2 linked regions of the Novipirellula caenicola genome follow. The protein of the gene in region 1 interacts with the protein of each later gene in a pairwise test. Links are inferred from orthologs where the notes say so. Each region holds a gene or a part of one and is shown on either strand. Other genes may lie near its edges. The genes, in order: nth and aceE.

Region 1 (3,174 bases):
CGTTTGTGCGGTCGTGATCGACGTTGCTTCGGCGAGTTGACCCCACACGATCGATCCGGTGGTCATCGAAAACGCCATCGCCGTCAAATAGCATCCCATGCCGCGGGCTCGCATGCGAGCAGGAAGTGTCATCTGAGCGGTGGAGTTTAACGTCGTCAATGTCATCATCCACGTCGCACCCATCAGCAAGGTGGCGACGCATACGATCGCCGTTCCGGTGGTGTTGGCGAGCGTGGCTAATCCGATTGCAAAACCGACCATCGCGATGGCAATCGTTTGGTCAGCGCCACGATGCCGTTGGAAATGAGGCAGTGTCCATGCGGCAAACACCGCTCCGACACCGACGCAGCCCACCAGGAAACCAAACCCGCTGGCACCCCAGCCGAGATGTTGTTTTGCCACCAATGGCAACAGCGACCACAGCGCACTGCCGGGCAACACGAACAACACCACCCCGAGGATTGTGTGCCGCATTGCCACGGTTTTGGCAACGTAGCGAAGCCCTTGATACAGCGACAAGCGAAACGACAATCCACGCGACGATTCACGGCGTGTTCGTTTCCATGACAATAAAACGGTCAACACTCCGGCGAACGACAAGGCGTTGATCGCGAACGCGGTCCACACGCCGGCCATTGCAATCAAGATGCCGCCCAAGGCCGGACCGACTGCACGCGCGAGATTGAAGCTGATGCTGCCCAGCGCCACCGCGCGAGCGAGCTGGGTTTTGGGAACCAGCTCGGGGATCGATGCCTGCCAGATCGGGACGTGCACGACCATGCCCAAGCCAATGACAAATGTGAACACCAACAGCAGTTTGGCGGTGATCATGTCGCTAAAGGTCAGCGACGCCAGCGTCGCAGTGCAGGCACAAAGGACAAATTGTGTGCCGATCAGCATTCGTCTGCGATCGATGCGGTCGCCCAACACACCGACGGGAATGGCTAAAAAAATAATCGGAGCCGCCATCACGGTTCGTACGGCGGCCACCATTTCCGGCGAGGGGTCCAAGCTGGCCATCAGCCACCCCGCTCCCACTTCGTGAATCCAAGTGCCAAGATTCGAAGCGAGCGATGCAAACCAAAACGCGCGGTACAGTGGGATTTGCAGCGGGGCCCAAGCCGACGACGATGTCAGGGTACGGGCGGCGAATGCACCGGCCAACGTCTTAACCTTGTTCCGACCGCGGTCATCTCGATCCATCAAGCAATTCCTCGACGCGGGGGGCCAGAGATGGTAGAAGTTCCCTCGAAAGACAACAAAACGTAAATGACAAGCGAGTCCCAACGGGGTTCGCCATCGCAGGATAACGAATTAGTGAAGAAACAGGAACGAGCCGACCGTGTGCGGCAAAAACTCAGTCAGCTGTACCCGAATCCCCCCATCCCGCTGGACCACACCGATGAGTTCACGCTGTTAATTGCGGTCTTGTTGAGTGCGCAGTGCACCGACAAGAAGGTCAACGAAGTGACGCCCGAATTGTTCGCTGCCGCGGGCACGCCTCAGGCCATGGTAGAGTTGGGGCAAGAAGAAATCTTGCGTTTGATTCGTCCGATTGGTTTGTCGACCAACAAATCCAAAGCCATCTACAAGTTGTCGCAACTGTTGCTCGAACGCCATCAAGGCAAGGTGCCGCGAACCTTTGCCGAGCTCGAAGCACTACCCGGCGTTGGACACAAAACGGCATCGGTCGTGATGGCTCAAGCATTCGGGGTTCCGGCGTTCCCCGTGGACACTCACATCCATCGACTCGCACAGCGATGGGGGCTGTCCAGCGGCAAGAGTGTGGTTGATACCGAGCGGGACTTGAAAAAGTTGTTTCCAGAATCGTCGTGGAACGATCTGCATCTGCAAATCATCTACTACGGTCGCGAGCACTGCACCGCGCGAGGCTGCGACGGCACCAAATGCGGGCTGTGTGTCGAGCTATATCCCAATCGCAAAAAAGCCGTCATCTGGAACAAACCCTAGTAGCGGAAGTCGTCAAGACTTTCGACCGGTCAGCCCTCCCGTCGTGCCGAAAACTTCTCCGGAGCCTGTGGATCTGAACGAAATGCAAATTGCATTGGTGAGCCGCGGGCCGTAAGGCACCGGGTAGCGCGCGGGACCCGGCCGCTGACGCGTCGCGGCTCAGTAAATCAACAACCCGTCAAGACTTTCGGCAAACCGGCCCCCCTTCGTCGTAGCGGAAGTCGTCAAGACTTTCGACCGGTCAGCCCTCCCGTCGTGCCGAAAACTTCTCCGGAGCCTGTGGATCTGAACGAAATGCAAATTGCATTGGTGAGCCGCGGGCGGTAAGGCACCGGGTATCGCGCGGGACCCGGCCGCTGACGCGTCGCGGCTCAGTAAATCAACAACCCGTCAAGACTTTCGGCAAACCGGCCCTCCCTTCGTCGTAGCGGAAGTCGTCAAGACTTTCGTCCGGTCAGCCCTCCCGTCGTAGCGAAAACTTCTCCAGAGCCTGTGGATCTGAACGAAATGCAAATTGCATCGGTGAGCCGTGGTCCGTAAGGCACCGGGTAGCGCGCGGGACCCGGCCGCTGACGCGTCGCGGCTCAGTAAATCAACAACCCGTTAAGACTTTCGACAAACCGGCCCCCCTTTGTCGTAGCGGAAGTCGTCAAGACTTTCGACCATTTACTCCACCGTCGCTGCCGCGATTCCCGCGGCTCGGCCCGTGCTGAATGCGGCTTGGAAATTGTATCCTCCGATCCAGCCATCGACGTCCAGCACTTCGCCTGCGATGTAGAGTCCCTTGACGACTCGGCTTTCCATCGTTCGCGGATTGACCTCTTTCAAGTTGACTCCGCCTGCGGTTACTTCGGCTTTACTGAACCCGCGAGTCCCGGTGATCGGCAACGCCAATTGTTTGATACCGGTCACCGTCGCTCGGCGACCCGCCTTGGTCAATTCAGCAATCGTCGGGTCACCACACATCTCATGGGCCAATGAAGTTGCCAGTCGGCTCGGCACCCATTGGCTCAATACATTGGAAAGCCGACGTCGTCCTGCACCGCCTGCGGTATTACACAAAGTCGCTTCGATCGCTTCTGCCGGTACGTCGGGCGCCATATCCAGTTGCACGCGAACGCGATCGAGTTTTTCAGTCAGCGTGACAATCCGGCTGACGTCCATCGCCGCGGGGCCTGAAAAGCCGAAGTGCGTGAACAACCA
Region 2 (3,558 bases), on another replicon or contig:
AGAGTCGATCACTCCAATGGCGAATCCACGATGGACGCCTGCTTCGCGTGACCAAAATGCGTTAGAATGGAGAACGGCGAGACATACCCCATCTGGGGCATTCCCGTTCTTGTTTTTCCTAGGCATGATTGCTGCTCATCATTTGTCCACTCGCGGGGTCCCCCTTGGTTCGCTGCATGGTAAGACAATCCGCCAATAATTGCTCGCCCTTGCCGTATTTACCCTAATCCGGCTAATCTGCACGCTCAGACGAATCATAATAGACTCGCACAAAAAAACGGCCGCACAAAATTGAGTGGTGCGATTACGGGACAGCCCAGTAATAGAAAGAAGAAATTGAATATGACTGACTCAAAAACTGTCGCCCAGAACGAAGTCGATCAGCATCTTGGCGAATTGGCTCCCCCCGCAGCCGAATTGGATTTGGATGCCGCGGAAACACAAGAGTGGTTGTCGTCACTCGACTATGTGCTGAAGAGCAAAGGCCCGGATCGTGTTCGTTTCCTGATCGAACAGCTTCGCGATCGCGCTGCCGAAGAGGGGATCCAATCGGCCCAAGACACCAACACCCCCTACGTCAACACGATCCCCACCAAAGACCAACCAGCCTACCCCGGCAATCGCGAAATCGAACGCCGCATCAAATCGATCGTTCGCTGGAACGCGATGGCAATGGTCGTGCGAGCGAACAAACGTCCCGGCGGCGTCGGCGGACACATCAGCACGTTTGCATCGAGTGCGACGCTTTACGAAGTTGCCTTCAACCACTTCTTCAAGGGACGCGGCGAAGACGGTTACTCGGGCGATACGATTTACTTCCAAGGGCACGCTTCGCCGGGGATGTACAGCCGAGCGTTTGTCGAAGGCCGCTTGAGCGAAGAGAACCTCGAGAACTTTCGTCGTGAACTTGCCCCTGGCGGTGGACTGTCGAGCTACCCGCATCCATGGTTGATGCCTGATTTCTGGGAATACCCCACCGTTTCGATGGGCCTCGGTCCAATCATGGCGATCTATCAAGCTCGCTTTAACGAATACCTCCGCGACCGCGGGATCAAAGACACGTCGGGACAAAAAGTCTGGGCGTTCCTTGGTGACGGCGAATGTGACGAACCGGAAACGCTTGGCGCGATCGGACTCGCTGCCCGCGAGAAACTTGACAATCTGATCTTCGTCATCAACTGCAACTTGCAACGACTCGACGGTCCGGTTCGCGGTAACAGCAAGGTGATCCAAGAGCTTGAATCGATTTTCCGCGGTGCCGGATGGAACGTGATCAAAGTCGTCTGGGGTGACGACTGGGATCAACTGCTTGCCAAAGACACCACTGGTCTATTGGCCAAACGGATGAACGAAGTCGTCGACGGCCAGTACCAAAAGTACACCGGGATGCCGGGCAGCTACATTCGCGAACACTTCTTTGGCAAGTACCCCGAACTGCTGAAGTTGGTCGAAAACTACTCGGACGAACGACTCGAAAAAATGCGTCGCGGTGGCCACGACCCTGAAAAGGTATACGCGGCCTACAAGATGGCGACGGAACTGAAAAACGGCAAACCGACCGTCGTTTTGGCCAAGACCGTCAAAGGCTATGGACTTGGCGAAGCGGGCGAAGGCCGCAACGTCGCGCACAACCAAAAGAAAATGAACGAAGAGGAACTGCTCGAGTTCCGCACGCGGTTTGGCATCCCGATCAGCGACGAAGAGGTTGGCAAGGCACCGTTCTATACGCCGCCGGCCAATAGCCAAGAAATCAAGTACATGAAAGAACGCCGCGCCGCTCTTGGTGGCCCGGTACCTAGCCGCCCCACGACACATCCGACGATGGAAGTGCCGACGGTTGCGGACTACAAAAAATTGATCAGCCGGCTCGAAGACAAGAGCTGCAGCACGACGTTCTCGGTTGTGCAAACGTTGATCGCGTTGTGCCGTGACAAGAAGGTCGGTAAATACATGGTCCCGATCGTGCCTGATGAATCACGCACCTTTGGGATGGAAGGGATGTTCCGCGAGTTCAGCATCTACGCTCACGCCGGACAGCTGTACGAGCCGGTTGATTCGTCGCTGATCACCTACTACAAGGAATCGCAAGACGGCCAAATCCTCGAAGAAGGGATCACCGAAGCGGGATCGATGAGCAGCTTCAACGCGGCCGGAACCGCGTACAGCTCGCACGGCGTCAACATGATTCCGTTCTTTATCTACTACAGCATGTTTGGCTTCCAACGCATTGGCGACCTGATTTGGGCCGCGGCGGACATGCGAGCCAAGGGCTTTTTGATCGGCGGTACCGCTGGCCGAACCACGCTCAACGGCGAAGGACTTCAGCACCAAGACGGACACAGTTTGCTCAACGCGATCGCGTTCCCGACCGTGCGTGCTTACGATCCTGCGTTCGCGTACGAAGTCGTCGTGATCATCTTGGAAGGCCTCAAACGGATGTACCAAGATGGCGAAGAGTGCATGTATTACTTGATGAGCGAAAACGAGGAATACTTGCATCCTGCGATGCCCGAAGGTTGCGAAGAAGGCATCGTCAAAGGGATGTACAAGTTCCGCAGCCGCGACGTCGAAGGTGCCAAGGCACGCGTTCAATTGTTCGGCAGTGGAGCCATCCTCAATTGCGTCTTGAAAGCCCAAGAGATGCTTGCCGAGAAATACAACATCGCGAGCGACGCTTGGAGCGTGACCAGCTACACGCAATTGCGTCGCGAAGCCGCCGACTGCAGCCGCTGGAACATGTTGCACCCGACCGAAACGCCCCGCAAGAGCTACCTCGAAGAACAGCTCGAAGGCGTCGAAGGCCCGTTCATTTCGGCAAGCGATTACGTCCGAGCTCTTGGTGAACAACTGCAACCTTGGATCCCAGGCGACTACTTTGTACTGGGTACCGATGGCATGGGACGCAGCGAAACTCGCGAAGCCTTGCGACGACATTTCGAAGTCGATGCGGAATGCGTTACCTACGCAACGCTCACCCGGTTGGCCAAAACAGGCCTATTCACCGCCGCGGAACTGGCCGATGCGATCAAAGATCTTGGCATCGACCCTGACAAACCCAATCCGTACTTTGCCTAGTTCGAGGCCAATGTCCGAGACGCCTGTGTTGAAGGCGTCTCCTTGCCTGAGACAACGTACGTTACAAACATCCCACTGAAATCTGCTTACCAGAAACTCTTTTATGGCAACTGAAGTAAAGCTTCCCGAATTGGGCGACGGCATCGAATCTGGTGACGTTCTGGAAATTTTTGTGTCGGTCGGCGACGTGATTAGCAAAGGCCAAGACATCGTCGAAATGGAAACCGACAAAGCGACCGTGCCGGTCCCGGCATCGGTCGGTGGAAAGGTCACCAAGATCCTTGTCAGCGAAGGCGACTCGGTAGCCATCGGTGGCGTGATCCTGGAAGTCGAAGCGGAAGCGGCCGCTCCGGCTGCAGACCCTAAACCCGAAGCCCCCGCTGAACCCAAGGCCGAGTCCAAGCCAGAAGCCAAGCCCGAAGCTCCAGCGGCTCCCGCAGCTGCGGCGCCATCGCCGGCTCCGGCAGCACCAGCACCGGCCAC

What was found.
Region 2: the proteins of nth (region 1) and aceE interact in binary tests that used the Escherichia coli proteins (3 or more experiments, as listed by UniProt). The link is inferred for Novipirellula caenicola from one-to-one orthologs.

The regions. Positions count from the first base shown.
Region 1 is NZ_BAABRO010000009.1:55,939-59,112, forward strand. What follows is about bases 295-3,144. They hold nth (endonuclease III), read left to right. Parts: upstream 295-1,317; coding sequence 1,318-1,971; downstream 1,972-3,144. Other genes in these bases: ABEA92_RS17585 (MFS transporter), read right to left, coding at 295-1,203; ABEA92_RS17595 (BaiN/RdsA family NAD(P)/FAD-dependent oxidoreductase), read right to left, coding at 2,638-3,144. In the rest of the region: more of ABEA92_RS17585, read right to left, coding at 1-294; more of ABEA92_RS17595, read right to left, coding at 3,145-3,174. UniProt on the Escherichia coli protein: DNA repair enzyme that has both DNA N-glycosylase activity and AP-lyase activity. The DNA N-glycosylase activity releases various damaged pyrimidines from DNA by cleaving the N-glycosidic bond, leaving an AP (apurinic/apyrimidinic) site.
Region 2 is NZ_BAABRO010000011.1:232,980-236,537, reverse strand. Bases 42-3,275 are described here. They hold aceE (pyruvate dehydrogenase (acetyl-transferring), homodimeric type), read left to right. Parts: upstream 42-342; coding sequence 343-3,075; downstream 3,076-3,275. Other genes in these bases: ABEA92_RS20255 (2-oxo acid dehydrogenase subunit E2), read left to right, coding at 3,179-3,275. Outside these bases: more of ABEA92_RS20255, read left to right, coding at 3,276-3,558. UniProt on the Escherichia coli protein: Component of the pyruvate dehydrogenase (PDH) complex, that catalyzes the overall conversion of pyruvate to acetyl-CoA and CO(2).